One region of the Intestinimonas sp. HCP28S3_D6 genome, then DNA from elsewhere that is predicted to be linked to it. Evidence: riboswitches for the same ligand, from Rfam matches in the RefSeq annotation. Region 1 holds a riboswitch; each other region holds the start of a gene.
What was found. A riboswitch is a leader RNA that binds a small molecule or an ion and turns the genes downstream of it on or off. The one in region 1 is predicted to bind cobalamin.
Positions count from the first base shown of each region.

Region 2: another riboswitch for cobalamin. It lies ahead of ACTNBK_RS14425 (homing endonuclease associated repeat-containing protein); the one in region 1 lies ahead of ACTNBK_RS09745 (cysteine-rich small domain-containing protein).
Region 3: another riboswitch for cobalamin. It lies ahead of eutL (ethanolamine utilization microcompartment protein EutL); the one in region 1 lies ahead of ACTNBK_RS09745 (cysteine-rich small domain-containing protein).

Region 1 is NZ_JBQHTM010000025.1:29,940-39,991, forward strand. It holds gene gltA (NADPH-dependent glutamate synthase) at 204-1,595, opposite strand; gene ACTNBK_RS09735 (sulfide/dihydroorotate dehydrogenase-like FAD/NAD-binding protein) at 1,598-2,440, opposite strand; gene lysA (diaminopimelate decarboxylase) at 2,735-4,024, opposite strand; gene ACTNBK_RS09745 (cysteine-rich small domain-containing protein) at 4,273-4,584, opposite strand; cobalamin riboswitch at 4,713-4,896, opposite strand; gene ACTNBK_RS09750 (phosphodiester glycosidase family protein) at 5,045-8,281, opposite strand; gene hemW (radical SAM family heme chaperone HemW) at 8,528-9,748, opposite strand; gene ACTNBK_RS09760 (RluA family pseudouridine synthase) at 9,938-10,052, shown strand, end outside.
Region 2 is NZ_JBQHTM010000053.1:3,256-13,307, forward strand. It holds gene ACTNBK_RS14400 (ATP-binding cassette domain-containing protein) at 1-502, opposite strand, end outside; gene ACTNBK_RS14405 (ABC transporter ATP-binding protein) at 495-1,436, opposite strand; gene ACTNBK_RS14410 (ABC transporter permease) at 1,439-2,275, opposite strand; gene ACTNBK_RS14415 (ABC transporter permease) at 2,272-3,225, opposite strand; gene ACTNBK_RS14420 (ABC transporter substrate-binding protein) at 3,308-4,915, opposite strand; gene ACTNBK_RS14425 (homing endonuclease associated repeat-containing protein) at 4,994-5,962, opposite strand; cobalamin riboswitch at 6,054-6,276, opposite strand; gene ACTNBK_RS14430 (helix-turn-helix domain-containing protein) at 6,824-7,117, shown strand; gene ACTNBK_RS14435 (hypothetical protein) at 7,235-7,942, shown strand; gene ACTNBK_RS14440 (hypothetical protein) at 7,939-8,421, shown strand; gene ACTNBK_RS14445 (hypothetical protein) at 8,464-8,910, shown strand; gene ACTNBK_RS14450 (hypothetical protein) at 9,341-9,760, shown strand; gene ACTNBK_RS14455 (hypothetical protein) at 9,860-10,052, shown strand, end outside.
Region 3 is NZ_JBQHTM010000009.1:38,463-48,514, reverse strand. It holds gene ACTNBK_RS04985 (diguanylate cyclase domain-containing protein) at 1-1,003, shown strand, start outside; gene ACTNBK_RS04980 (Na/Pi cotransporter family protein) at 1,068-2,720, opposite strand; gene yaaA (peroxide stress protein YaaA) at 3,026-3,781, opposite strand; gene eutL (ethanolamine utilization microcompartment protein EutL) at 3,872-4,522, opposite strand; cobalamin riboswitch at 4,972-5,155, opposite strand; gene ACTNBK_RS04965 (cupin domain-containing protein) at 5,281-5,718, opposite strand; gene ACTNBK_RS04960 (ethanolamine utilization protein EutH) at 5,748-6,980, opposite strand; gene ACTNBK_RS04955 (BMC domain-containing protein) at 7,047-7,598, opposite strand; gene ACTNBK_RS04950 (4Fe-4S dicluster domain-containing protein) at 7,604-8,953, opposite strand; gene ACTNBK_RS04945 (EutN/CcmL family microcompartment protein) at 9,011-9,295, opposite strand; gene ACTNBK_RS04940 (hypothetical protein) at 9,362-10,052, opposite strand, start outside.

The DNA of each region.
Region 1 (10,052 bases):
GTGAGCCGCAGCGCAAAAAAAGAAGGCCGCGAAACCTTCGTCTCGCGACCTTCTTCTTCACTGCGACTACTGTTATGCCCCTATTCTAGCCCATTTTTTTGCCCTCGTAAGTGTTTTTTTGCTAATTTGAAAAAAACGGCAGGTTCCACAAGAGCGGAGGAACAGCAGGGCGGAGACTTGTCACATCTGTGGGGGAAAAGGGCTCACTTTTCCTGGATGTACTTGTGGATGGCGGCGGCGGCCTGCTTGCCGGCGCCCATGGCCAGGATGACGGTGGCGGCGCCGGTGACGGCGTCACCGCCGGCATAGACGCCGGTGCGGCTGGTGAGACCGTCCTCGCCGTTGGTGACGATACAGCCGTGCTTGTTGGTCTCCAGGCCGGGGGTGGTGGAGCGGATGAGGGGGTTGGGGGATGTGCCGATGGACATGATCATGGTGTCCACGTCCAGCACGAACTCGCTGTCGGGGACGGGGACGGGGCGGCGGCGGCCGGAGGCGTCGGGCTCGCCCAGCTCCATCTGGATGCACTTCATGCCCTTGACGTGGCCGGTCTCGTCGCCCAGGACCTCCACGGGGTTAGTGAGCAGGCGGAAGATGATGCCCTCCTCCTGAGCGTGCTCCACCTCCTCCTTACGGGCGGGGAGCTCATCCATGCTGCGGCGGTATACGATGTAGACGTTTTCAGCCCCCAGCCGCTTGGCACAGCGGGCGGCGTCCATGGCCACGTTGCCGCCGCCTACCACGGCCACAGACTTGCTCTTGGCGATGGGGGTGTGGCTGTCGGGCCGGTAGGCCTTCATCAGGTTGACCCGGGTGAGGTACTCGTTGGCGGAGTATACTCCGTTGAGGGTCTCGCCGGGGATGCCCATAAAGGAGGGGAGACCGGCGCCGGAGGCTAGGTAGACGCACTCGTAGCCCATGTCCTCCATGAGCTCGTCCACGGTGAGCACCTTGCCGATGACCATGTTGGTCTGGAACTCCACGCCCATGGCCTCCAGAGTGGCGATCTCCTTGCGGACCAGCTCCTTGGGGAGACGGAACTCGGGGATGCCGTAGACCAGCACGCCGCCGGGGGTGTGGAGGGCCTCAAAGACGGTGACGGCATAGCCCAGCTTGGCCAGGTCGCCGGCGCAGGTGAGGCCGCTGGGGCCGGAGCCCACCACCGCCACCTTGTGGCCGTTGGGGGCGGCCTTCACCGGCTCCTCGTGAGCATGTTCACGGTGCCAGTCGGCCACGAAACGCTCCAGGCGGCCGATGGCCACCGGCTCGCCCTTGACGCCCCGGACGCACACGCCCTCGCACTGGCTCTCCTGGGGGCAGACCCGGCCGCAGACGGCGGCCAGGGTGGTGGACTGGGACAGAACCTCATAGGCCCCGGCGAAATCCTCCTCGGCCACCTTGCCGATGAAGGCGGGGATGTCGATGCCCACGGGGCAGCCGCTGTGGCAGGGCTTCTTGGGGCAGTTGAGGCAGCGCTTGGCCTCCTCTACGGCCATCTCGGCGGTATAGCCCAGGGCCACCTCGTCAAAATTGTGGCTGCGGACCTCTGGGTCCTGGCTGGGCATGGGGCATTTTGTCAAACTCATATTGGCCATGGTCAGCGTACCTCCTGGTTCAAAAGATTGCAGGCTTCCTCCCGGGCGTGGACCTCAAAGTCCTTGTACATGGCGCCCCGGTGGATGGCCTCGTCAAAGTCCACCTCAAAGCCGTCGAACTCCGGCCCGTCCACGCAGGCGAACTTGGTTTTGCCGCCCACGGTGAGACGGCAGCCGCCGCACATACCGGTGCCGTCAATCATGATGGGGTTCATGGAGACCACGGTCTTGACGTTGTACTTCTTGGTGACGGCAACCACGAACTTCATCATCACCAGGGGCCCGATGGCAATGACCTCGTCGTACTGCTCACCGGAGGCGATGAGCTCCTCCAGGGCGGCGGTGACCAGGCCCTTCCGGCCGCAGCTGCCGTCGTCGCTCATGAGGACGAACTTGTCGCTGCAGGCGCGGAACTCGTCCTTCAGGATCACCAGATCCTGGTTCCGGAAGCCCACCACGCTATGGACCTCGGTGCCTTTCTCATGAAGGGCCTTGGCCACCGGCAGGGCGATGGCGCAGCCCACGCCGCCGCCCACAACGCAGACCTTCTTGAGGCCGTCCAGCTGGCTGGCCCGGCCCAGAGGACCCACGAAGTCGTGGAGGGACTCGCCCTCCTTCAGGGCGTCCAGCTCCATGGTGCCGGCGCCTACGATCTGGAAGATGACGGTGACTGTGCCCTTTTCCCGGTCGTAGTCGGCTACGGTGAGAGGGATGCGCTCGGAGTCGGCACAGGCCCGCAGAATGACAAACTGGCCGGGCAGGGCCTTTTTGGCAATGAGGGGGGCTTCCACCACCATCTTGGTGACGGTGGGGTTTAGGGGTGTTTTTTCTACGATACGGTACATGATGTGCTCCTCCCTTAGGCAAATATGTGCTGGTAAAAAGAAAAGCAACCGCCGTAACCAGCCCGTGCGCACAAGCACTTCGTTACAGCCGTTGCCAAGTCAATTTCACGCTATTTAGTTTAGCACATCTCATAGCAAAAGAACAGGTGAAAATTCAGGTCTGCAAAAAAATTATAAGAATGCACAAATACAAACCCAGCAGGCTGTGCGATTTCCACAGAAAACAGAGAGAACACGACAAAAAGCAGGTCCATCCCCTCCGGCAACAGCCGGAGGGGATGGATTCCTGCTGATTTACAGGCCGGGATCGCAGCTGGTGGAGAGGAGGTCCTCCCAGGTCTGCCTCCGGACCATGAGTCCGGAGCGGCCGTCCTTCACCAGGGCCACCGCCGGGATGGGGTTGGAGTTGTAGTTGCTGGCCATGGAGTAGCCGTAGGCGCCGGTGGAGAGGACGGCCAGAATGTCTCCGGCCTCCAGAGCGGGGAGGGTGGCATCCCGGAGGAGGACGTCTCCTGACTCGCAGCACTTGCCGCACACCGTCACCGTCTCTGTGGTGGGAGCCTCTGCCTTATTGGCGGCGATGGCCCGGTACTTGGCCTGGTAGAGGGCGGGACGGATGTTGTCGGTCATGCCACCGTCTACGGACACGTACTTCCGAACGCCTGGGATGTCCTTGATGGAACCCACGGTGTAGAGGGTGATGCCGGCCTCGCCCACCACGCTGCGACCGGGTTCGGTGACCACCGCCGGACGGGGGAGGCCCAGGTCCCGGAAGAAGGCGTCGATGCGTTCCATGAGAGGGTCCAGGTACCAGCCGTATCCTCTGGGCTCCTCGTCGGTGTAGCGGATGCCGAAGCCACCGCCCACGTTGAGCTCGGTCATGGCAAAGTGGTAGCGGTTCCAGGTCTCCTTCACTAAGCCAAGTACCACCTCCAGGGCCTCCAGGTAGGGCCGGACCTCGAAGAGCTGGGAGCCCACGTGGAAGTGGAGGCCCAGCAGGTCCACCCAGGGGGAATCGATGGCGGCCTTGATGGCGGGGTAGATGATGTCCTCGTCCAGGGGAATGCCGAACTTGGAGTCTTTTTTTCCGGTGATGATGTAGTCGTGGGTGTCGGCCTTGACGCCGGGGGTGACCCGGTAGAGGACCTTCATCTTCTTGCCCTTCCGGGCGCAAATAGACTCCAGCAACGAGAGCTCCTGAAGGCCGTCGATGATGATGCGGCCCACGCCGCTCTCCACCGCCAGCTCCAGCTCGGCGGGCAGCTTGTTGTTGCCATTGAACTCGATGCGCTCGGCGGGGAAGCCGGCGGAGAGGGCGCAGGTGAGCTCACCGCCGGAGACCACGTCCACGCACAGGCCGGCGTCCTTCACCAGCCGCAGCAGGGCGGGGGTGCAGAAGGCCTTGGCGGCATAGGCCGCACGGGTGTTCTCCCACTTGTCCAGGAACTCGGTGTGAAGGGCCTGGAAGCGTCCCTCTAGGGCGGTCTGAGAGTAGACGTACAGCGGGGTGCCGTAGGTCTTGGCTAGGGTGGTGGTGTCGCAGCCGTCAAAATAAAGGGTGTTGTCTCGGATCTCCATGCACATAGGTGGTTCCCTCCCGATCTTTGGTGAAGGGGAGCGGGGGCTCCCCAAAATCATCTGGGCACTATTATACCAGCTTTGGCCCGGGGCGCAACCGGAAACCCACAAAATGGGACTTGTTTTTTGGGCGCAGACGGCGTGCCGCCCGGACAAAAAGGGCCCCGGACATGGTGTCCGGGACCCTTTTCGCGTATCCTACAAACAGGAATGGCAGGATGTGATATGTCCCCCTTCCCGTAAAAGGGGTGTGTTTAGCGGGGCCGCTCCCGCTCCTCTGCCATCCGGCGGGCGATCTCTTGAAACTTGGCGGTTACATAGCCGTAGTTGTCCCTCTGGTGGGGCAGTGTGCAGCGGCTGCAGTCCTTGATGCCCTTTTCCGTGTAGCGGAAGTTGCCGCCGCAGTCGGGTCCAAGGGCGTAGAGGGGGCAGTAGCAGAAGAGACAGTTGAAATTGTCCGGGTCGTTGGTGGGATGGCAGGGGAAATACTCGCACTGGAGATGGGAGAAGAAGGAAAAGGCCTTACCTTTCCAGTTGGGGGCGCCGGCGCGGTCACGTTCACTCATGGCGGACTCCTTTCCATCGTGGCGGTCTCCAGGCAGCAAAAAAGCTGCACGGCCTGAACAGCGTGCAGCAATGGCCCCCCGCCAGACAGGGCGGAAGCGCGGCACCCTCCCAGGCTCGGAGAGGTTTTTGTGTGCGTCATACGCAGGCAGGTATTCTGACTTCGGCGTCCAGCGCGGTCCCCGCCTTCCCGGAGCACTTACTCCAGTGACATCTGGGGACCCCTCCGCCAACACAGCAACGGCTTTGTGCGGGATTCTCACCCGGCTTCCCTTGTGCAGCGCCATCGGCGCACCTGCGTACCAGAGATATTCACTTGCACCGGGGGGAAGTTCCCTCCGGTACCTATCATCATAGCGGCTTTTCCCTGCCCTGTCAAGTGGACTTTTCCCCCACAGGCGCCGGAGCGGTGGAAAAAAACTCCCCGCCGTCGTGAGACGGCGGGGAGCGGAAAAACGGTGGTTACATGAGGTAGAAGAGCATCTTGGCCACTTCGGACCGGGTGACGGAGTCATTGGGCCGGAGCTGGTTGTTGTAGCCGGAAATAATGCCCTGGCCCACCAGGGACTCCACGTAGGGGAGAGACCAGGCGGGGACGGAGGCGGTATCGCTGAAGGTCAGGGACTGGGTCACATAGCCCTTGCCCTGGATGCGGCCCAGAATGGTCATGGCCTCGGCCCGGCTGATGGAGGCGGTGGCCCGGCCCATGAGGACGCCGTTATCCAGGCTGCCTTTGATGATGCCCTCGGCGTACATGGCTTTCATGGCGTCCACACACCAGGAGGGAGTGGTGTCCAGATCGGCGAAGGGGAGGGTGACATCGGAATAGGCGGTGAGATCCAGACCCATCCAGCGGGCCACCATCAGGGAGAACTCACCCCGGGTAATGTTCTTATCGGGCTGGAAGAGAAGGCCGGAGCTGGACTCCACACCCTGAACCACACCCATGTCATAGAGGTAGGTGGTGTAGAGGTCGGCCCAGTGGGCGGTCATATCCACGAAGGGGCTCTGAGAGGTGGTGGAGCCGTCCTCGTTGATGGTGGGAAGGATGTTGTAGGAGCCGCGGCCCACATTGCCGCTCTGGTCCACGGCGGTGATGGTGAGTCGGTGGAGCTTGCCGTCGCTGATGGGGAGGGTATAGGTCAGGGTGCCGGTGGACTCATTCCAGGTAAAGTTCACACTCTTGCCATCCAGGGTCAAGGTGATGGCCGACTTGGCAAAGTCCTTGTCCACGTTGTCGGAGACGTAGCCGGTAAGCTTGCCGTTTTCGGCGGTCACGGTAACGGTGGGGACGGTCTCGTCGGTCAGCGCCTCAGTAGCCGTGGTGAACTGATCCAGATAAATGGTGCCGATGGCCTTCTCGCCGCCGCCATAGACCACGGTGAGCCCCTGGAGGGCGGCGGTGCCCTCAGGCAGGGCGGCGGTCAGGTGCTTCCAGCCGGTGAAGTCCAAAGCGGAGAGAACCACGTCGCTGGTGATGCCGGCACCGTCGGCGATGGTGGCGGTGAGGGTGTTGCCGGAGCCGTCGCCGTAGACCCACATGCTCAGGTAGCGGTCGCCGGTGGGGATGGCCAGGGAGGAGCCCAGAGAGGCGGAGCCGGTCTCGCCGGCGCTGTAATCCACCCGGGCACTCTGCTTACCGTAGCGCACCAGATCGCCGGAGGACTCCCGGTTGATCACCGCGTTGGAGGAACTGGTGAGGGCGGAGAGACCCTCATCGGTCTCGAAATCGTCCAGCGTGTTGATGTGGCCGGCCACGGTGATGGGGATGGTGATGTAGGTACCGCCGGCGCTGACAGTGAGATTGCCAGTGGCACTCTTGGCACCGGCGGTGAAAACGCCGTTTTCATCCACGGTGCCGACGGCGGGGTCAACCGACCAGGTGTAACAGGTGTCCTGACTGGTGAGTGCGATCTTCTTCCAGACCGCGCTGGCAGTGAGATCGATGCTCTCCTGGGGGTCCAGGGCGATGGAGGTGACGGGAGCCCCGGTGGCCTGGTTGGTCACCGAGATGGAGTCGGGAGTCTTGACCACGGTGATGGAGGCGCTGCCCTCGGCCCGGTTGGCAGAGGCGGTGACCTGAGTGGTGCCGCTCTCACTGCCGGCGGTAAAGACGCCGTTTACGTCCACGATGCCGTCGCCGTTGCGGATGGACCAGGAGACGGCGGTGCTGTCTGAGAAGGTGTAGCCGTTCTCATCCACCGGGGTGGCGGTGAGGGCCAACTGGGTACCGGAGAGGACCACCGAGTCGTAGGGGGTGACATAGTAGTGGTCCAGCACCCCGTTGGGCTTGAGGCTGGAGACCAGGAAGATACCGTTGCTGACGGTGCGCAGGCTGCCGTCGGAGGGGGAGTTGAGGATCTCCATGGCAGAGGACCCCGGCATGGTGGCGCCGATGGTGGTGGAGCCGCCGCCATCCAGAGCCACGGCCTCTACGCAGCCCAACTCAATGAGCCGCTGGGCCACCTGGGTGAGGGTGGCACCCACGCTGTAACCGGACTGCCGGCCGTCGATGGCGTAGAAGATCACACTGCCGTCGGCCTTGATGCCGATGGCGGTGCGGGGGTTGGCGGTGGAGTCGGTCTGGGGTCCCACCTGGCCATTGGTGACGATCTTGTAGTAGCCGCCGATGGCGGTGACCACATCATTCCACCGACTGTCGGCGGCGGTGACGTCGATGCTCACCTGGTCGCCAGGCTTCAGGGAGGACACCTGGCCCAGGAGCCATTCGTTGTTCTGTTTGTTGACGGTGAGGACCAGCTTGTCCTCGGGGATCTGGATGGAGGTGGTGGACTCCAGCACTTGATCAACGGTGCACACCAGACGACCGCCCACGGTGAGTTCATCGGAGAGAAGCAGAGAGGCAGTGACCTCGTCCACCTGGCGGGTGCCCTCAGCGGGGGTGGTGGTCTCCAGGTTCTGGGAATCGGTGGCAATGTCGCCGGAGGATGCGGCATCTGTGCCCGGAGCTGTTGTCTCCGTAGGAGTCTCCGCGGCAGCCTCCGAGGCGGTGCCGTCGGTGTCGGTGACGTCCAAATCTACGTCCACGGTCTGGCCCACATTGGTGGTGACGGGGGTGAGGATCACGTCGTAGCCAGGACTGGTATGTTGGGTGGTGGTGCTAAACTCGTCAGTATAGAGGTAGAGACCACCCTCATGGGTGCCGTCAGCGGCGGTGCGGGTCTTGTTCACGTCGGTGACCCGCATGGTGGAGCCGTTGAAGGTGGCGGTGACGGCCAGGTCGGGTTTGCCGATAAAGGCGGTGCCATCGGCCAGGAAGCCAACGGCGTAGTAGCCGCCGGAGGTGGTGCGCAATACGCCGTCGCTGATAATGACACCCAGGGCATTGCCGGTAGACAGGTCGAAGAAGTCGCCGTTGACGCCGCCCACCACCCGGAGCCCCTGGGCCTCCAGAGACTTGGCCATGGTGGCCAGGTCCTGCCGGGACATGAGCTTGTCCCCGTAGACCACCACGGGGTAGACGCCATCGGCAGGGGAGTAGGAGATGTACCGCTCGGTGCGCAGGTCGGACTTGGAGTTGCTCCAGAAGACCTGCTCCACCAGATCAGAGCCGGGCGCCAGGGAGACGGTGCCGCCGTGGAGCTCGTCGCCCAGAGCGATGGACGCGGACGCGGCGGGGGAGAGCCCCACCAGAACGGCCAGGGTCAGCGCAGTGGCCCGGATGCCAAATCGTTTCATGCTGTTGCCTCCAAAAATCATTGCAGGGTGAAAGGGAACGGGACTGGCCGTTGGGCGGCCCATCCATGATAGGTATAATCCTAACACACCCCCCCTTTTTTGTAAACGGCAGAGGCTGGGAAAAGCTGTCGTTTTGCTGGGGGAGAGACCAATGTTAGGAAAAAGTTAGAATGCCTGCGCGGCAAACGAAAATCCCGGCAGACCGGGTCATGACGGCCTGCCGGGACGGTATACGGGACGCTGGGATCAGGGGGTGGATGGCTCGGAGGGAGGGGGCGGCGGAGGTGTTTTTTGCACTTTGGGAAGGGTAGTCTCCAAAGTGGCGCTCTCTTGCCGCTCCAGCAGCTCACCGATAAGCTGGTTGGAGATGAGGAAGCCGATGGGAGTGAGCCGCCAGCGGTGCCCGTCCCGGGCTGCCCAGCCGTTGTGCTCATATTCGGCCAGCTTGGCCTCGATGGGGTCGAAGTTCATAAAATATTCCCGCCGGTACTCCCACTCCTCGATGCCGCGGGTGGTCCGCAGTCGGAGCATCAAGTACTCTCCTGAACGCTCCCGCTTGGGGATGAGGTCGTCGGAGTCGATGATGGGCTTGCCGCCCAGCACGCCGTCAATGTAGCCGTCCAGGTCCCGGAGGAAGGAGAAGCGCCGGCCGCCGAAGTCGGAGTGAGCACCGGGGCCGAAGCCCAGGTAGGGCCGGGTGAGCCAGTATTTCAGGTTGTGCCGGGACTGGAAGCCGGACTGGGCGAAGTTGGAGATCTCGTACTGGCGATAACCGGCATGCTCCAGCCGGGCCACCATCCACAGGTACATGTCGGCCTGCATGTCGTCGTTGGGGAGAACCTCACCTCGGGACACACGGGCACACAGAGGGGTGCCATCTTCCACCTTCAGGCCATAGCCGGAGATGTGCTGGGGCTGAAGGGCGATGGCCTTCTCTACCGAGTCCTGCCACATAGCCATGTCCTGGCCGGGCAGACCGTACATCAGATCCAGGGATAAGTTCTTGATCTTGGCCTCCCGGATGGCGGCCACCGCCTCCTGGACCTGCTGGAAGGTGTGGGGCCGGTGGAGGGCGGCGAGCTCGTCGTCGTGGGCGGACTGCATCCCCAGGGAGACCCGGTTGATCCCCGCCCGGCGGAGGCGCACCATGCTCTTTTTGTCCACACTCTCGGGGTTGGCCTCCATGGTGACCTCGGCGTTGCCGGCCACCTCGAACTTCCGCCGGATCACGGAGAGCAGCTCCCGGATGCGCTTTTCTCCGTAGAAGCTGGGGGTTCCGCCGCCGAAGTAGATGGTGTCCACCAGATAGCCCTTGGCCTGGGGGGCGGTCTCCTTGATGTGGGTCAGCAGAGCCTTCTGATAATCATCCATGCGTTCGGTGCGGCCGGACAGGGAGTAGAAGTCACAGTAGTCGCACTTGCTTTTGCAAAACGGTATGTGGATGTAAAAGCCCAGCTGCTTTCCCATGGCGGTCCCACCTTATTATGGAATCGGATTGATCTATTTCATTATACCGCGTTTTTCCCCTGATGGCAATGAAGAGCGTGGAATTTCCGGTGGAAAGCAAAATAGACTGGACAGGTGGGAAATGCATGCTATACTGAAAACAACATGTAAAATTTATCTTTTAGGAAGGAGAAACGGTCTGTGGAGCGCATGGAAGCGCCGGGTGGTGTGAAAAAACAGGTGCGGCGGGTGAGCCTCACTGTGCCGCCGGAGCGGGCGGGGCAGAAGGTGGACACCCTGCTGCGGAAGGAGCTGGGCCTCTCGG
Region 2 (10,052 bases), on a different contig from region 1:
GCAGCAGGGCCCGGCAGATTACCAGGCGCTGGCCCTCTCCTCCGCTGATCTGGTGAGGATAGCGGGAGAGCAGATAATCGGGCAGCCCCACCTGTTTCAGTGCCGTCTGGATTCTGTCCATACGCGCCTGCCTGTTCTCGCCCAGCCGGTGGATCGCCATAACCTCCAGCAGGCTGTCCTGAATCCGCATGGAGGGATCCAGAGAGCCCTCAGGGTTTTGAAATATCACCTGCACGCGGCGGTGATAGGTCTTGCGCTGTCTGCGGTCAAAGGCAGCCACATCCTCTCCCTCGAAGCAGATGCGTCCGCTGGTGGGTTTGAGCACCTGGGTAATCATACGGGACAGAGTCGTTTTCCCACAGCCGCTGTTGCCCACCAGCCCAAAGGTCTTTCCACGCTCCAGGGCGAAGCTCACTTCATCAACTGCCCGGATGGTGTGAGTCCGAAACACACCGCTGGAAAAGACCCTGCTGACCTTTTCCAGTTCCAGCACTTTACTCATAGAGAAAGCACCTCACCTTCCCGCCCTCAGGCAGCGTATAATCTTCCGGCTTTTCCCGGCTGCACCGCTCTCCCGCCTGGCGGCAGCGGGGATAGAAGGGGCAGCCAGTATGCTCCATTCTCTCGGGATCCGGGGGCGGTATGGGTATCATCCCTTTGCTGGGCAGGGAGTGGATCAGCCCTGCCGTATAAGGGTGCCTGGGCCGTTCCATCACTTCCTCCGCTGTCCCCTGTTCAATAATCTGCCCCATGTAGAGTACCCGGATATCATCACACAGTCGTCGGGCCAGTGACAGATCATGGGTGATCACGATCATGCTGCAGTGATGCTCGGTATAAATCTGGCGCAAAACGGAATATACCTGATTGCGGATGACCGCATCCAGTCCCTTTGTAGGTTCGTCGGCAATGACCCAGCCCGGACGGCAGGCCAGACCCAAGGCGGAAACCAGCCGCTGATTCATGCCTCCGCTCATTTGAAACGGATACTGCGTCAGGATGCGTTCCGGCTCTTCAAAACCGAATCGGCGCAGCAGGTCTGCCGCCTGCTTTTTCGCCTCTCTCCGGTTTCGCCGGCCGTGAGTGGTAATAGCCTCGGTGAGCTGGCGGCTCAGCTTCATCACCGGGTCCAAAGACGCATTGGGATTCTGGGGGATCAGCCCGATGGCCGCGCCCCGGAGCTTGCGCAGTTTCCGCAGCGGCATAGAGTAGAGCTCCTCCTGTCCGAAGAAGCATCTGCCTGTTACCCGGGCCGTGTTTGGCAGCAGCCGCAGCAGAGACATTCCCATGACGCTCTTTCCGCTGCCGCTCTCCCCAATAACCCCGGAGATGCGCCCGGCCCGAAAGGTTGTGGACAAGTCCCGGACGGCATATACCGGCCCTTGGGCGGTATCAAAGCACACCGACAGGTTTTGGATTTCAATATCAGGTACCATGCTCACAGCTCCTTTACGGAATCCTGTTTTACGTCCAGCCTGTCCCGCAGCAGGTCACCCAACAAATTGACTGACAGCGTGAGCAGGATAATGCAGATACCCGGTGCCCAAAGCAGATGAGGCGCACTGCGGAAATAGCGGCGGGCGGTTCCGCTGACCATCTCGCCCCAGTCAGGCGTAGGCGGCTGAATGCCCAGACCGAGATAGCCCAGACCTGCCACAGACAGGACCACCCGCCCGATCCGGGTGGTAAACAGAATGATGATGTTGGTGCGGATCTTGGGCAGCACATGGCGGAGAATGATGCGCAGGTGCCCCGCGCCCAGACATCGCATGCTTTCCACGTACAGCTCGCTTTTGACCTTCAGAACCTCTCCCCGCACCAGGCGGGAGAAGCCGACCCAGGAAGTAATGACCAGGGCCAGAATGATGCTTTTGCTTCCCCGTTCCATAACCCCTACCAGAGCGATCATCAGCACCATACCGGGCAGACCCTGAAATACGTTGGAGATCGCGGTGATCACGCCATCCACGATCCCGCCACAGTAACCTGCGGCCACGCCAACCACCAATCCCACACACATGGAACAGGCAGTCGCCACCACAGCTAAAAGCAGAGACGCTCTGCCGCCATAGATGACGCGGCTGAGCACATCGCGGCCCAGGGCGTCGGTACCCAAAGGATGGGCCCAGCAGGGTGGCAGAAGCCGGAGTTCCATATGTACCTCCAGAGGATCATAGGGGGCCAGCCATGGGGCAAAAATGGTCATCAGGACAATAGCCGCCAGAATGAAACAGACGGCTGCAAGCTGAATATTCTGCTTCTTTCGCCTTGTCATGCGGTTCCCCCCTGCAGACGGATCTTCGGATTGACCGCCAGGTAAAGCAGGTCAATGGCCAGCGTGATGAGCACAAAGGTTGTTCCGGTAATGAGTACATATCCCTGGATCACAGGGTAGTCCCGGTTTTGAATGGAAGAGAGTACATAGCTGCCCAGGCCGGGGATGGCAAAGATATTCTCAATGATGGTACTTCCGCCCAGGATCCCCCCAAAATAGTTGCCGATCAGCGTAATGATGGGCACCAGGGAGTTACGGAAGGCGTGCCCCACCATCACCGCCCGCTGAGACAGGCCCTTGGCGTTTGCCACCACGATATACTGTTCTCCAAGCTGAGCAAGGATGTTCCCGCGGGTAAACCGGGAGGTGGAACCCACATTTGCCGCAGACAGGGCCACCGCGGGCAATACCAGGGAGGCCAGCCCCCGATCCAGACCGCTGGTGGGCAGCAGGTGAAGCCATTCCGCAAACACAGTGATCAGGAACAAGGCCAGCCAGAAGCCGGGGACTGACAGCAACAGGGTAGACAGCCCCTTGAGCACGGTATCCAGCCATGTGCCGTGACAAGCTGCCATGAGCACACCGCCTCCCACACCAAAGACCACAGCCACCAGCATGGCGGCCAGGGAAACCTTTAACGTAATGGGCAGGCGGGTCAGCAGCTCACTGGCAATGTCCTTGTTTCCAATGTAGGATCGGCCCAGGTCTCCGTGCAGCACGTTGTTCAGCCAGTCCAGATACTGCGCCGGCAGGGATTGATCCAATCCCAGCTCAGCACGCATGGCCGCCCGATCTTCCTCCGTGGGGAATTCAATGCCGATGCGGAACAGCGCGTCATCCACAGGGTCGCCAGGCGCAATACGCCCCAGCAGGAAGGCTGCCAGCGAAATGCCCAGCAGAACCGGGATCAGTACCAGCAGTCTGCGTCCGATATAGGTTAGGATTGCCATGATCCACCGCCTTTTGAAAACATGGTTGGTATGGAAAACAAGCCTCCGTCTTGCGGCGGAGGCTTGTTTTCGAATATTTGGATCACTCGGCCCAGCAGACCTGGGTGAAGCCGGTAAGTCCGTACACGGTGGCCTGATAGCCGGTGATAGAGCTGGAAGATGCCACCACCTCCTGAGAGTACAGCACGGGAATGTTGGGGAAATCTTCGGCGGAGATCTCCTGGAGCTCCCGATAGATCTCAGTCAGCCGGTCTGCATCCAGGCAGACGGCCGCCTCTTCAATGAGTTCATCCACATGGTCGTTGTGATAGCCCAGACCATAGCTGATATTGGTGCCGCCCTCTGTATACATGAAGCCCTTGAACAGGGAGAAGGGATTGGCGGAGGGCAGTCCCTGAATCTTCAGGCACAGGTTATAATTCCCCGCCTCCATTTCCTCCTTGCAGGGGCCCCAGTCCATCTGCTGGATGCTGACCTTGATGTTGGTGCCCTCAATATTCTCCAGCAGGGCCTGGATATACTCGGCTTCTTCCTGATAAGGGTAGCGGTTGGCGTCCACGCCAGGCAGCAGGAACAGCAGTTCCACCTCCTGGTCGCCCACCACCTGACGGATCAGTTCAGCGCCTTTTTCCGGATCGTGCTGTACAGGCTGCTCCTCATAGAAGGCGGAAGTGTAATTTAAGAATCCGCCGGCGGCAATGCCGTAGCCGTTATAGAAGCTGTCGATGATGGTCTGGCGGTCCAGCAGCAGGGACAAACCCTCCCGCATACGCACATCGTTGAAGGGGAACGCACCGCCGTTCACATTGAGAAAATGGGTAATGCCGGAATCGCCCACAGACACATTGTAGGCCGGGTCGCCGTCGATCTCCGCGGCCTGAGAGGGCGAGATGGCGCCCAGATCACACAGGCCCTGAACCTCACCGGCCCGCAGGGCGGTATAGCGGGTCTCGGCATCGGGAATGACCTTGAAGCGGAAGGTCTGGGCGATGCCCGGGGTACCCCAATAGTTGTCATTACGTTCGATCACACAGTATTGACCAAGCACGTTTTCTGTTACCACATAGGGGCCGGTGCCAATGGGGAATCCGCTGAAGGTGCCGCCCTCGGCAAAGCAGGAGGGCTCAAAGATGGCAGAGCCGTAGTTAACCATGGTATAGTCCAGCAGCGGCTGCCCCTCAGCCAGGGTAAGCACTACGGTGTAGTCATCGGTCTTTTCGTAGGAGAGCAGGCCGGGATAGATTGTATCAATGTTCATACCGTAAAAAGAGGACTCAAAAGGCCCCTTCTTCATGCGGTCAAAGTTGGCCAGCACGATGTCGGCATTGAACGGGGTGCCGTTGGAGAATGTAACTCCCTCCCGCAGGTGGAACGTCCAGACGGTGGAGTCCTCATTGTGCTCCCATTCGGTGGACAGCGCGGGAGCGGGTTTTCCGTGTTCGTCCTTTGTGATCAGAGGCTCCCATACCCCCAGGGACATGGAGGCGTAGTAAGCGTCCTGCTCTCCAGGACACTGATCACGAGATGCCGCAAAGACGATTTCTCGGGTCTGATCCACCGTGGCGGCAGACGATTGGGATGGGGCGGGGGCGCCGGGGGTTTCCTCCGACGTGGGCGTTCCCCCGCAGGCAGCCAAGGACAGGGCAAGGACAGCGCCCAGCAATGCGGATAACAACTGCTTTTTCTTCATTTCGTTCTCCCTTTCTTCCATGATAAGCTCTATGGAAACGCACAGCGTACCTGTGCAGTATTCTCGGACAAATGGGACTCACTCCTGCAGCCCCAGTTGGAACAGGGCATTGGACCAGGTACCGCAGGCTTCCTGCAGCCGGCGGCGAACCTCAGCGGGCACTTCCCGGCGATGGGGGGTGTGTCCCAATTCTTCCGCCAGATTCCGCACCAGTTCCAGATCCGCAGCGGTCTCCGGCTCCAGCCGCAGCAGCCGGTAGTGGCAGTCGTATAAGTCCCCCCGGTGAGCGGCCCTGGAGCGGGTTTCCTCCCGACGGAGCGGCGCATTGACAAAAGGCGAGATCCGCTGAACCGGCTCCAGATCAACTTGGTAGAGAACATTCCTCCAGGAACCAAAGCGTCGGATCAGGGGTGTGCGCAATTCCTCCGCTATCTCACTGCGCAGAGGTGCCCGATTGAGCTTCTGCGCAATGGCTCGGAGCTGTCCAAGGCGCTGACGATCCTCTTCCTTCAAGTCATCCGCTTTCCACAGGCTATCGGCAACCGCCTGCTCCACACCAGCCGCCGCCAATACCTGGCCCCAGGTCTGGTACCGTTTGTGCAGTGTCCGGCATACCTCCGGCAGTTCCGAGGGATGGGGAATCCGTCCCAGCCTCTCCGCTGCTTCCCGCACCCGGGAGAGCATCTGCATGACTTCCTGCTCTTTCCGGGCCGCCTCCTCACAGGACAGGCCCCCACGGCCCGCCGCCCGGCTCAGGCCCGCTGCCCGCAGCGTTCCCGGCCAGTTCCGGAACCGGCTGCGCAGATACTGCCGCAAAAGCCAGTGAACCTCTCCCTGGGCTGGGGAGTGATCCAGTCGCCGCGCTGTCACACGCAGCAGCTCCAGCAGTTCATCATCGGTGAAAGCGGCACAGAGTTCCGCTCCCTCCGGGCTGTCCATGGAGCAGCAGACACACAGAGCCTCATCTTCCACGCTCAGGGGCTCGTCCTTCAAGAGAATATCCATCAGCTGTGCTTTCTGCTCATCTATCCTTTTGTTTTCCTCCACAAACGATCCCCCTCTCCACAAAAAACGACTGTGGACATGATATCCACAGCCGTTTCTCTGTGCGCACAGCGAACGGGCGCAGCGTCCCGCACCCGTCCCTCTTCTTTTTGTAGGTCTTCTGACTCGCGCTTGGGGCAGCTCTCTGCCTTCGCCGGTCTGCTCTGCCTTCTCAGGGTACGTCCCCAATGGCGAACTTTCGTTGACGAGCAGCGGACATCACGCTTACAGCGGCGGTTACCGTCCGGGATTCTCACCCGATTCCCTTGTTCAGCCCCTCGCTTCTGTGAGGAGCCACAAAAAGTTAAATTGTAATATAAAATGTGCGATCTTCCCATTTTGGAAAGACCGCACTTACATAAAAACAGTCTACGACTTCCAAAAGGCGCCATGGGTGTACATGGATGTACGATCACTGCCGGCTGACGTCTTCCGACGAATACGGCCTCCGCGCCGGATTCCCACCGGCTTATGATAAAGAGCACCTGTTCGGAAACAAGTTTCTCATCGTATCTGTCCTGTATTGAATTTTCGCTTCATTATACCGCAATCCTCTGTGCAATGCAAGTGCATAATAATTCTTATGGAAAATGGTATGGCAAAGTTACTGAAAAGCCAATATGATCCACGCCGCGGAGGTCTAAGAGAAAAGGCTGAAGTTGAGAACAGCTTTGATATTCCTGACTAATAGTTTCATCAAAAATAGAGAAAGTACCCTGGACATATCGCTTTCTTTTTGCAGGAAAAGTTATACATGTCAGCAAAAGAACAGTGAATTGCGAATGGGTCAACTAAATTGGGTAGATAACATTTCTGTGAGAAAATATGAGTCGTTTACACTATAAGAAAAGGAGGATACGGCTCATGGTTGATTTTTCGCAGCGGTTGAAAAGGGTTAGGATGGACCGTCACATGACACAGGCGCAAGTGGCCAAGAAAATCGGCGTCACTGCCAGCATGGTATCCTCCTATGAAACAGACATTCGTCTGCCATCCTATGATGTGATGATCCGCATCGCCGACCTGTTCGGGGTGTCGGTGGATTATCTGTTGGGCCGGGACAACAAGCGGTTGGTGGATCTTTCCCGCCTGACAGATGAAGAAGCAGCGGTGGTGTGTGGGATGATCAGTCTGCTGGAGCAGAAAAAAGGGGAGTAAACCGCTCAGAATAAGCCAACAGGACAGGTGAGAGGATATCTCGCCTGTCTTTTTTGTTGAAATCCGGGCGCCGGCTGCGTATAGGAAAGATATACGAAATCAAGGAGGCGTCTGTTGATGAAGACATATACGCTTTACACCTGTGCCGGTCAGCTGCAGCTCCACCAGGGCCGGAAAGGAGTCCAGGTTCCCGTGGTAGTTCTCAACCGCCGGGAGCAGGTTATGGAGCCTGCGGAACTGATCCTCTGGAGCCGCCTGTGCTGGCGTTTCCGGGATCGGGAACAGCTCCGGCGGGATTTTGAGACAGCTGCTGAACAGCTTACGCTGCCGGATGAAGAGAAGGGCGCATTTGATGGCCTGCTTTGTCGCCTTATGACCAGGGGGCTGGTCATGGCCGGAGAAGGGGATTCCCAGGTGGACGCCCTCTATGACCTGCTGTGCAACCTCTATGTGACCCCCATAGACAACAGCTTTTTCGGCCGGCTGACGTCCTACGCCCGGCTTGCGTCGGCGCATCGGGTGCCTGCGGCGTCGGCGAAGAGGCTGCTGAGGAAAGACCGCCCCACCGAGCAGGAACGGCGTATCCTGGCCCTTACCCGGCAGGCCATGCTGTCTACTGCGGAGTTGGTCAAATGTGAAGAGGCGGATGCCCGGGATGTCTCAGACAGCGGAAAGCTGCTGGATGCACTCTATTATGATGACGCTACCACCTGTTACAACATTGCCCACCTGATGCGGCAGAGTCCCAAGAGGGACGCGGTGGTACTGGCGGTCTCCAACCTGTATCTGCGCAAGCAGATCCTCTTTCAGAGGGTGTGTCTATGAGGGCTGCGCTGAGTGCTTGGCCGCCCCCGCTGCTGCGCCGGTGGGTTCTTACCATTGCTGCGGGGGTGGGTTTTCTCCTGGTCGGGGTCGCGGTGTGGCTGGCGGCCGGGGATCGGATGATGTTGATTCTGAGCAGCACGGCGTTCCTTCTCGCACTGGTTCGAGCTGTCCTACTCTTTCGCTGTTTTACACTGGAGGATTATGCAGTGGTGGAGGGTGTGTGCATTCAGGTTACGGTACTGCCCCTGCAGAAGTGCAGAAAAGTTCGGCTCCTGGATGAGGAGGATCATGAACACTCGCTGCTGGTGGGGAAACAGTACCGGCTCCGGGTCGGTGTCCGCTACCGCTTTTACTTCCAGCGTCAGAGCGGAGCACAGCTTCCGGGCACGTGGCTTGCCTCCAGCCTCGCGGCAGGGGAGCTGCTGGGGGTTGAGGAGCTGGGTGAGACAGAAAAAGAGGAAAAAGCGAAGAAACCGTGAACTCCGGCCCCTTTTTATATAAGTAGAAGGAGGCGAAAAGCTTTGTATAAGCCCAGAACGGTGGAACAGTACAAGCTCATGGAGTTTATCCGAGAAGAGTTTCAGGTGGAGTGCTTCCTGATCGCTCCTGTCTCCCGCAACTGTCTGATGATCGAGGACGTTGTAGGCAGCCGTATGGCTTTCCAGTGGACGGATGGCCTCATCTGGGAAGCGCCGCTTCCCGTCCCGGCTACCACAGAGGAATGTCGGGCATTTCTCCAGTCGTTCTGTGTTGAATCCAACTACCCATATCTGACAGGACTGGATGAACTGACGGATTGGTGGCTCAATACGCCCAACCCCTTGACCCATCAGCAGGCATTGAATCTGCCGGATGACCTCTACCGGCGCTATCTCACTTGCGAGCGGATGCTGGATTTGGAGGATGTCCTCGCGCTGGTCATGGGCGAGCGGGTCACGCCGGAACAGCTTCTGGATCTGAGGCTCTGATTCTTTGACGGTCACAGCAGGGGCAACTGGCTGGGATCGGTGGGCCTCGATGGCCTGGGGGAGAAGTATGAGCTGGTGTTCAACTGGAACACGCCGGCAGAGATGCGGTATCCGTTCTATCTGTCGGAATCGGCGTCATAGCGCCTGCCAACAATTTGACAGTTGACTGCGCCTTGTGGAATACTATATATTGATATATAATGCTTGACAACATCAATATATTGTGATACCATCCAGGTGTAATTGATTGTTGTGCGTGTCCTTCGAGACGGCAGACCACCTGGTTTGTCCTGCGGGAGAGTTCCTGCATTGCACATGTTGTTAAGTTTGTATGCAAGCGCCAGTAGTACGACTGCGCCCATCGGGCGGGCAGTTGGATTGCTGGCGCTTTTTATATATAGAATACAGCCGCAAGGCAGAAAGGAGTGGAATGAGTTTTATCCATGTCGTCGGGCGTGTGGCCGCGGAACTGGAACTCAAGGTAAGCCACAAAGGAACCCTCTATGTCCGTTTTGCCCTGGAGGAACAGCTCGGAAACGGGCGCATCCAAAGCTATCAGGTATGGGCATACGGTTGGGACGCGGAGCATCTGGCCAAGTGGAAGGTCGGGGCAGGCACTATGCTGGAGGTAAACGGAACCCTTCTTGCCGAAGAATATACGGCAAAGGACGGCTATACCCCCAGGGTGCGGCTCAAGGTCATCTACAAAGACGGAGGCCCGTTGTCTTGGGCGAACCCCGGAACGGCGATGAGGAAGACCCCGACAACCCCTGCGGCAGACCCCAACATCGGGGCGCCTCTCCCAGGAGAGCCGCCTATTGACGGAGAGCGGGAGCCGCTGCCGGACTGAGTTCCGGCCAAAAGGGACTGTGCCATGTTTTCAGGAAGAACTGGAGACAGGCACAGTCCTTTTTTGTTTTTTCAAGAAGTACAGAAAGGACGATCATGTATGAAATTCCATGAAAGGCTTTGGTGCAGCATCTCGTTTCTCGTGGGAGCAGCAATGGCTGTCATGGCCCTGGTGCTTGACCCTTGGAGAACCCGGCTGTTGACCGTGATCTTCGCAGTTTGGTGCATCTGGCTTGCTTCTGAGCTGCTCCGTCCGCGTATCCGCGCCCGGGAAAAGCGTGCATATGCCGGGT
Region 3 (10,052 bases), on a different contig from region 1:
GGCCGTCCCCATACACAGCGAGGACGGTCAGACCCTGGGGGTAGTAAGCGGCGCCTTCAACATTGGACAGGTCAGCGAATTTCTCTTCTCCGGGCTCTACAACGGCAGAGGCCACCCCCTGCTGGTCACCTCCGGCGGTGTCTTGATCTCTACCACCTCGCCTACCCTTCCCACCCAGTACGACACTATTTTTGACTACTATGCCTCTATGGAGCCTCTGGTCGGCGCCGGTGCCGACCAGATCAGGCAGGACTTCGCCTCCGGTGCCAGCGGCCATTTCTTTGCCCGCTATAACGGTGAGGTCCAGTACATGGTCTACCAGTCCACCGGCCTGGACAACGGCTGGATGATGTGCTACACCGTCTCCGACAGTGAGGCCAGCGCCGACTACAGCTTCATCTTCCGGGATGTTCTCTATCTGGGGATCGCCTTTTTGGCGGGCGTGCTGCTTCTCCTGATCTCTATGATCCACATTTCTCTGGGAGACCGGCGCCGACTGCTCCATCAGGCCCAGGCCGATCCTCTCACCGGCCTGCTCAATCGCACCAGCACCAGTGCGTGTATCAATACCTGGCTGGCCGGCCCCAACAGGCAGGGCGCCCTTCTGATGTTGGATCTGGACAATTTCAAGAAAATCAACGATGTCTGGGGACACCAGGCCGGTGACTCCATTCTGATCCTGACTGCGGACCTGCTGCGCGCTCATTTCCGTCAGAGTGATGTCATCGGTCGAATCGGCGGTGATGAGTTTATGGTCCTGATGAAGGATGTATCCTCCCAGTCGGTTTTGGAACTGCACATGCGCCGCCTGTGCGAAGAATTCCGTCTCCTCACAGACCCAACCTACTCTCAAATCTCCGTCTCCTGTAGCGTAGGCGCTGCTATGATCCCCGACCAAGGTCACTCCTTTAATGAGCTCTATCCCCACGCCGACAGCGCTCTATACTGTGCCAAGCACCGCGGCAAAGACGGCTGGAGCATTTTCTCCGGTGAGCCCCTCTAAACAGACAAAGACCGCCATGTCCCGGCCTGAGCCGGAGCATGGCGGTTTTGTTCTATCTTCCACCTCAGGGCAGGCTGGCACTGGAGCGCTCCTGCGCGATGTTGAGCACATGATCGCCGATACGCTCAAAGTCGGTTAGCATCTCAGAGAACAGAATACAGCCCTCATCGGAGCAAATACCCTTGCGCATCCGCTCCATCTGGTGGCGCCGGAAGCTGGCCGTCATGTCGTCCATCTTCTGCTCCAGGGCGGAAACCTCGCTGAGCCACTCCACGGGATCGGATACCACACCGCTGAGCGCCTCAATGGCTTTGCGGCTGACAGCCTCCATCTCCCGGATTTCTTCCTTTGCTTCCTCGGAGAAGTGGACATCCTTCTCCTTTAGAATCCCGCTGTAACCGCAGATGTTCATGGCGTGGTCACCGATACGCTCAATGTTGCCCGCGATCTTGAAATAGGCGCTTACCGCGGCGGAATCCTGCTCATTGGTCTCGTGGACGATCACATGGGAGATAAACTGGGAAATTTCCTTGTTGAGGAAGTCAATATATTCCTCTACCGACTCCTCCTTGGTCACCAAGGAAGGGTCACGGTCCAGTACCGCCCGGAAGGCGGTGGAGACATTTTCCTTCGCCATGTCCAGCATGCGGTTGAGTTCCTGACGAAGCTGACTGATATAGATGGCAGACTGACCGATGGTACGGTCCTGATTGGCGTTGATGGGCGTGAGGTAGGCTAGATGCATTCCCTCGTCCAGATCCTGCTTGCGCTCAGGCAGGATGCGCATGGCCGCCTTCACCATCCACTTGCCCAGAGGCAGCAGGAGCAGCGTGGTGACGATATTAAAGAGGGTGTGCATGTTGGCGATCTGAGAGGCAGGGCTGTTGGGCGTGAGGCTCTCCACGAAACCCACCAGGGAGATCCCCAGGAGCGGGGTCACCAGGCACAGCGTGGTAAATAGAACGGTGCCGATGATGTTGAACATCAGGTGGATGATAGTGGTCCGCTTGGCATTGCGCCCGGTGCCCACCGAGGCCAGCACAGCGGTGATGCAGGTACCAATATTCTGGCCGAACAGGACATACACGGCACTGCCCAGTCCGATGACGCCACTGTTGGCCAGCGCCTGGAGAATACCCACAGAAGCGGAGGAGGACTGGATGAGGGCGGTGAAGAGTGCGCCGGCCAGGATACCCAACACCGGATTGGAGAATTTGGTCATCAGGTCCACAAAAGCGGGCATTTCGCGCAGGGGGACCATGGCTGCGCTCATCATGTCCATACCGATGAAGAGGACACCCAGGCCGCCCAGGATACTGCCGTAGTGGTGGAGCTGCGGTTTTTTCAAAAATACCATCATAGCCACGCCCAGGAAGGCAAAGAAGGGGGCCAAAGCGCCTACGTCCAGGGCGATGAGCTGTCCGGTGATGGTGGTGCCGATGTTGGCGCCCATGATGATCCACACCGCCTGCGTGAGGGTCATCATGCCGGAGTTAACGAAGCCTACCACCATGACCGTGGTGGCGGAGGAGGACTGGATGACGGCGGTGATCACCGCACCCACCAGTACGCCCAGCACCCGGTTGGCCGTCAGCTTTTCCAGGATGCTCTTCATACGGTTGCCGGCCGCGGCCTCCAGGCCGGAGCTCATCATCTGCATTCCGTGCAGGAACAGCGCTAAGCCGCCCAACAGGCTCAGAATATTGGCAATACTCATCGAAATGCTCCTTTTTCTCTTTCTACTCTCTGAAATCGAATGGTCGGATCAGTTCCCTTGCCATCCGTCCGCAGGCGTTTTCCTGCGTTCGGGCAAAAGAAAAAGACATAGCCTGCTTTTCCATTCGAAAAGCAGGTCATGTCTCTTCAACGGGCCTGGGGCAACTCCACTTGCGCGTGAGCACAGTGGCTTTTTCCGCAGCAGCATCGCTCATAGCTCCATGGTCCTTTCTGTCCCAAACACAATCTTTCACAATTACATTATACATGCTATTTATGCCACCGTCAACGGAATTTTACCCCACTTTACCTTTTCTCCACATCGCGCAGAAAGACCGGTCGGTCCGGCTGGGATCTCTGTGGGCAATACCGAAAATGGAGTCCCTCGAAGGCGGTGATGCCCTCCGGGTCTTCCACGCTGCCCTCTGCCAGAAAACGGACCATCTCCCCTCTGGCCATCTTGACATGGACCCCTTTCTCCACTATCTTTCCGTCGACACGCAGCTCCCCGAAAACGGGCGTAATCACCCTTGTTCCGGCGGGCAGGTGGGGGATCACCGCCTTGCTATACTCCCCAGAGGCCAAATCCACTACCACGCCGTCGGGCATCAGAGCCTCGGCCAGCTTGCCTCCCCAGAAAGCATAGAGGTCCTTACAAAACGGAGTCTTCAGCTTGGCCTGCATCTCCAACCGGTAGGGAGTCACTCCGTCGAAGGGGCGGAGCACTCCGTAAAAACCGGAGAGGATGCGCAGGTGCTCCTGCACATAGGCCAACGCTCCTTCTGAAAATACCGCAGGCGCCATATAACGATACTGAATCCCTTCATAGGCCAGAAGCGCCGGTGTCAACCGTTGGCGCAGGTCCATGGTCTGGAACCGCTGGTAGTTGAGTTGGGCCAGTTGATCGTTGCAGGCGAGCAGCTTCTTCAGTTCCGTTAAAGAAAGGCCCTTCAGATAGCCCAGCAGCTGCTCTGTCTCCTCCAGCAGAGCAGGCAGCTCTTTAGGCGGCAGCCCGTCCAGATCTTCGTTCATTTTCTTAGCTGGTGAGATGATGATACGCATAGACTTCCTCCCTTTCAGTATTCGGAACGGGCAAAAAACGGCCCGAAGCGGTGATTCTACGCCGTCTCCGGGCCGTTGATGGGGCAAAAATCAGTCGATGGGGTTGTCGGCCACGAACTCCACAGCGGCGGCGAAGGCGTCGCAGGCGGACTTACAGGCGGACTGGCTGCCGGTGAGCAGACCACCGCCGAAGTTGGTCTCGCTGGGGGGCGCATACAGCACGCACAGACGGACGTCGGCGGCCTTCAGAGCGGCATCTACGCCGTACATGGCCTCCAGAGGAGGCGCGATCAGGTAGGCGATAGCCTCACCCTCCTGGATACCGCAGGCCTCGGACAGGTAGGAGCCGGTCCGGGAGATGCAGTGGGCATAGTAGACGATGGTGTCGTCCTCGTTGGCGGAGACGAAGTGGCACACGTTCTCGATCATGTCCACACAAGCCTCCAGGCCGGCCTTGGCCTCAGCAGGGTTCGGGGCAGCCAGGATGCCGATGATCTCGCCGGCCAGCTTGGTGTTGGCGTTGGCGGCACCGCCGTAGAAGCTCTTGGCGTAGGCCACACGGCAGTCGGCCTTCTTGGTGGCCTCGTCCAGAGCGGTATAGGTCACATCATCGCAGTCGGCAGTAACCAGCGCCAGGGACTTCTCGCCGGGCTGCAAGCCAAACTCCTTGGCCAGATCAGGAGATACGTTTGGGATCAGCTTGGTGGCCAGTACAGTTGCTTTCACAGGATCTCGTTTCATGATCCGTCTCCTCCTTCACGGGCAGCGTTGCCGCCCGGCCTGCCGTCCAGCCGGCAGCATATATCATCAGTATGATTATATCGGGCCACATCCTTTTTGTCAACGGAACACCAGTGTGGTACCGCTTTTTTCGGCTCTTTTCGGCAAAAAAACTGCGGAGTCATCCCTGCATCGGGATGGCTCCGCTCTTCTCCACAGGCGGGTATTTCCTGGTATGGCTGGACCCACAGTGGCAGCTATGGGTCCTTGCCCTGCATCAGCTTGCCATACCAGTTCCAAAGGGAGGTGAAGTTGGCCACCTGACACATCGCATAAGGAGGAATGGCGGTTCGTCCCGTCCACCCTTTAGCGCCGACAACAAAAAAGCCGTATCCCTCTTAAAAAGGATACAGCAACGGCCCACAGGCTCTCACCGTGGGAACTGCACCCTCCTAAGCGCGAGGAGGTCTCGTGTGCGCCATACACAGGCAGGTATTCTGACTTAGGCGTCCAAACGCGCTCCCCGCCTTCCCAGAGCTTCCGCTCCAGTGACCTAATGGGGACCACTTCGCCAATACAGCAACGGCTTTGCGCGGGATTCTCACCCGACTTCCCTTTTGAGCTCGTCAAAGCACCTGTGTACCACTTATGATTCAGTTGTCAGCTTGGCTTATATGTATTATACTGGCCCTCTTGCCTCCTTGTCAAGGGGGGGGAAACACATTCAAAAACGAAATGGACCCCGCCGCAGTTCCTGCGGCGGGGTCCATCTGAATTGGTTACTGCCAGTCGGCGGGGAAAACAGTGTAGGCGTACTTGGCATAGTCGGGGGTGCTGAAGTGGATATGGCTGCCCTTGGGGATGTAGATCACATCGCCGGCGTCGCCGCCCACCACACGACCGTCGATCTTGATCTCCAGACGGCCTTCCAGCACGATATCCCACTCATCGTAGGTCAGGGTCCACTCGAAGTCGGCTCCGTCGGAGAGCTCCATGATGCCGCAGCCCATGCGGGGGGCCTCCTCCAGGGTGGCCACGTCCTTGAGCTTGACATCGTTACGGCCCTCAAAGGGCTCCAGTTTTACGGTGGAGGTCTTGACGCCGATGACGCCGCTGGGGTCCACCTGCTTCTGGAAGTCGCACTTGCCGGTAGAGCCCGCCGCTTCGGCGATAACCTTTTCTACAATGCTGCGAATGAGTTCTTCACTTACGTTCATAGCGATTCCTTACCTTTCCGCGCTGCCAGTTAGTCAAACTTCACGTTCTCGATCTTAGACAGCAGCTTGGGCGCCAGGATATTGGCCACGATGATGGCGGTAACACCAGCCACCAGCTTGCCAACGATCACGGGGAAGATCATGTCGGGGTTGTTGCCGGCAGTGAAGCCCAGGTGGTCGCCGAACACGAAGGCGGCAGACACGGAGAAGGCCACGTTCAGCAGCTTGCCCTTGGGGTTCATCTCGCCCATGATGTTGAACATCGCGATGTTGTTGGCCAGGTTGGCCACCATACCGGCAGAGCCCTGCTCGTTCATGCCCAGAGCGGCACCGATCTTCTCCAGAGGCTTGCCGAAGGTGCGGGTGATCCACTCCACCATGGGGAAGGCGCCGATGAGGACGATGGCGATCTGGCCACAGACCAGGAGTCCGCTGTCCAGACCACGGGAACCATCGGCGGGGTTCTCGACCATGATGTGGAACACGGGGAACATGATGCCGGTGATCTGCTCAAAGACAGCGATGGCGGTGAGGGCGGTGATGACGATGGTCACGCCGGTACCGAACACGTTGAAGCCTTTGATCATGGGGCCAGGGGCACACCACAGGCCGATGACGATCAGAGCAGCGATGATGATGACGGGGATCAGGTTCTGGATGATGGTGATGATACCCAGGTGATACTCAGGAGCCAGGGTGTTCATCATCAGGCCACCCACGATGCAGCCGATGGGAATGGTGATCATACCAGCCAGAACACCGGCGCCCAGGTAGCCGCGGTCTTCCTTCTTGATGATACCCAGAGCCACGGGGATGGTGAACACGATGGTGGGACCCATCATGGTGCCCAGGATCAGGCCGGCAAAGTTACCGATGGCGATGTCCTCACCGGCCAGCTGCATGGCCAGGGGATAGCCGCCCATGTCGCAGGCCAGCAGGGTGGTGGCGAACATGGCGGGGCTGGCACCGAAGATGCCGTAGATGGGCTTCAGGATGGGGCCCAGCAGCATGGACAGAACAGGGGCCGCGGCCACGACGCCGGCCATGGACATGGCCAGACCGCCCATAGCGTTGAAGCCGTCTTCAAACTTCTCACCATAACCGAGCTTGTTGCCGCGGATTTTGTCGATGGCGCCAACGAGCATGAAGATCATCATGATAAGCATGATGACGGAGTTGATAGAGATACCAGAGATCCATGCGGAGATACTGTCGGTAAATATGCTGGGATCAGCAGCAGCAATCAGTTCACTATAATCCATAGTTTACTCTCCTTCTCTTCTCAGAATGGGTCTGCTCCCATTGGGAAGCCTTCTGTCAGCTCCGGCTTAAAGCAGAGACTGGAACAGCTTGGGGGAAGGACGCGGGATAACGGTGGTGCCCACCAGGAGCTCCGCTTCCCGCTCTGCGGCCGCCACGGCCGCCCGGACCGCGCCCACATCGCCGGTGAGGGTCACATAACCCTTGCCGCCGATGGCGTAGCCGATGCGGACTTCAATGAGGGTGATGTTGGCCGCTTTCGCCGCCACGTCAGCGGCAGTGATGGCGGAGGCCACGGAGTAAAACTCCAGGACGCCCACGGCGCCCGGCTTCTCCACCTGGGTCGTCATGCTGATGGCCTGAATGACCTGAGGATGGACATTAGGGAGGGTCAGCGTGTCCACCACGCACTCGCCGCCCCGCTTGATGCCCTCGGCCATGGAGGCCTTTACGTCGCCGGTGTCTCCGGCGATGAGTACCATGTACTTACCTGGACAGACGGTGGAGGATCGGATGAGGTCCACCTGAGCCGCCTTCACCATGTAGTCGCAGGTCTCGATGCCCCGCGCGATGCTGTTGAGTTCTACCATGCCGATGGCAAGTCTGCTGGCGTTTCCCATGCTTCTCACTCCTTCCGGCTGCTGATACGGGCGCCCTTATCGGTGACCTCCACCACCACGCCGGAGATGCTGGCGTGGATGTTGGCGGACAGTCCCTCGGCGGCCTCGGCCAGGATCTCTCCCCGCTCCACATAGTCGCCCACCGCCTTTACCACATTGGCGGGCTTACCGATGTGCTGGGAGAAGGGGATAAAGACCTCATTGGGGCTGAGCTCCATGCACTCGTGGGCGTGGAGCCCGTAGTACTCGGAGAGCCCCAGTCGGGCCACCAGGCGGTCCGTGGGGGTGTGGCGCTGGTCCACGAAGGACCGGGCCTGGGGTTCCATGTTCCGGGGCACCTGGATGCCGCGGGCGCGGAGCTGGCCCTTGATGTACTGGTTCACCTTCCGGGGCGAAAGGCCCATGGGACAGGCAAACATCTCGCACACGCCGCAGTCGCAGCAGTTGGCCGCGTCGCCGAAGCAGCGCTCGTACTCCGCGTTGTCCTCCATCCCCGGCTCCCGCCAGAGGTTCCGCATCACCAGGTTGGGGCGGATCTGATGGCCGATGAGGTACCGGGGGCAGAGGTCGGTGCACATCCGGCACTGGATGCAGGCACTGCGGGTCTGGTGCCGGATGGCCTCCATGGGCAGGGTGGCCCGCTTGAACAGATAGTGGTCTTTGGGCAGGACGATGATGTTGCCGGTGGTCTTGGTAACCACGGCGGCATCAATGTCCGCCTGGCTCAGGAGTACTTTGCCCATCATGGGACCACCCAAGATCAGGGCATAGTCGGTGATGGTCGGCTCCGCCGCCTTCACGCATTCGGTGATGGCGGTGCCCACGGGTACGTGGAGCATGATGGGGGCCTTTACTTCACCCACCACGGAGAGGAACTTATCCACCACGGGACGGCCCTGGATGGCGTCGAAGATGTTGAGCAGGGTGCCCACGTTGTCCACAACACAGCCCACGTCCAGGGGCAGGCCCCGCTCCGGTACCGACCGGCCGGTGACCTGCTGGACCATGGTCTGCTCGTCGCCGGCGGGATAGAAGGTCCCCATCTCGAAGATCTCCACGGGAGCGCCCGCCAGCCTGATCGCGTCGGACAAGGCCACGATCTCAGCCTTATACTTTCCTTTGAGTGCGATGACTGCCCGCTTGGCCTCCAGGTGGGCGGCCACTGCCACCACCGCGGCTACGATCTGGGGCGCATAGGTGCGGCACAGATACTTGTCAGTCTCGATGAGGGGCTCACACTCTGCGGCGTTGACCACAAAGCATTCGGCCTTGGCGTTGAGCTTGACGTGGGTGGGAAACCCAGCGCCGCCGGCGCCAACAATACCGGATGCCTTGATGAGTTCGGTCAGATTCATGCTTTCACCGCCTTATTCCCTTTGCCATGTACCGCCCTGGCGGGGCGGCACCGGCTGTTACTCCAAAACGCTGGAATCGATCTCCTGGTCGTCCACGATGCCCACAACGGTGGCGTCAACAGGGACTGACATGTCCCCGGCAGCGCTCCGGGCCGAGCTCCCGCCGACGATCAACACCGTCTCTCCCACGCCGGCGCCGATGATGTCAGCCGCCACCATGGGGGTCTTATCCTTGGAGCCGTCCAGGATGTTGATGGGCTGCACAATGAGCAGCTTATATCCGGCCAGCTTCTCCTCTTTGCGGGTGGCCCAGATGTTGCCGATGACCTTTGCCACTTTCATACGTTGTCCCCCTGTTTGACGCGGGACAGCGGAAGAGGGAATCCCTCCCCCGCGGTCCAACCGCGTTTAGTCTTCGTCCCGGACGATAGTCATGCCCCGATCCTTGGCGGCGTCCTTGGCCAGCGCGGTGACAATGGTCTTCTCACCGATGTGCACCTTGGTAACCCCGCTCATGTTGGCCTCGATGAGATCCTTCTCCGTGAGAACCCGCTTCTCGATCCGTACCGCTTTCTCCTCACAGCAGGCGGCCACAGGGGCGGGCGCTGCGGGAGCAGGGGCGGCAGGAGCAGCGGCACACACAGGCGCGGCCGCGGCGGGTACGGGGGATGCGTTGCCCAGGATGACCTGCTCCAGGCTGGCCTGGGCGCAGATCACCACGCCGGAGGCTACCAGCAGGTCCAGCTTCTGCTGCATCATGTTGTAGTAAGCGGCGGGCGCCGTCTCCCTATACTGATACAGCTCCACCTCTTCGGTGGGGACATAGACCTTTTTACCTGAGAGGATGGCTTTGGAGGCAAGACGGGTATACGCGGTGTCGCAGGCGCCGGATGCCAGCGCCGCCATGGCGTCACAGCTCAGATTGAAGAGCACCACGGCCTCATAGGCGTCCAGGTCCACTTCGTAGTGGTGCATCAGGGCGCAGTCGGTGTGGTAACGGGCCTTGAGGGTCTCGTTCTCCAAGGTCGCGTGACAGTCGGTGCCGTGATCCTGAGTCAGGATCAGCAGACCCGGCTTTCCGCCGCAGTCGGTGCACTCG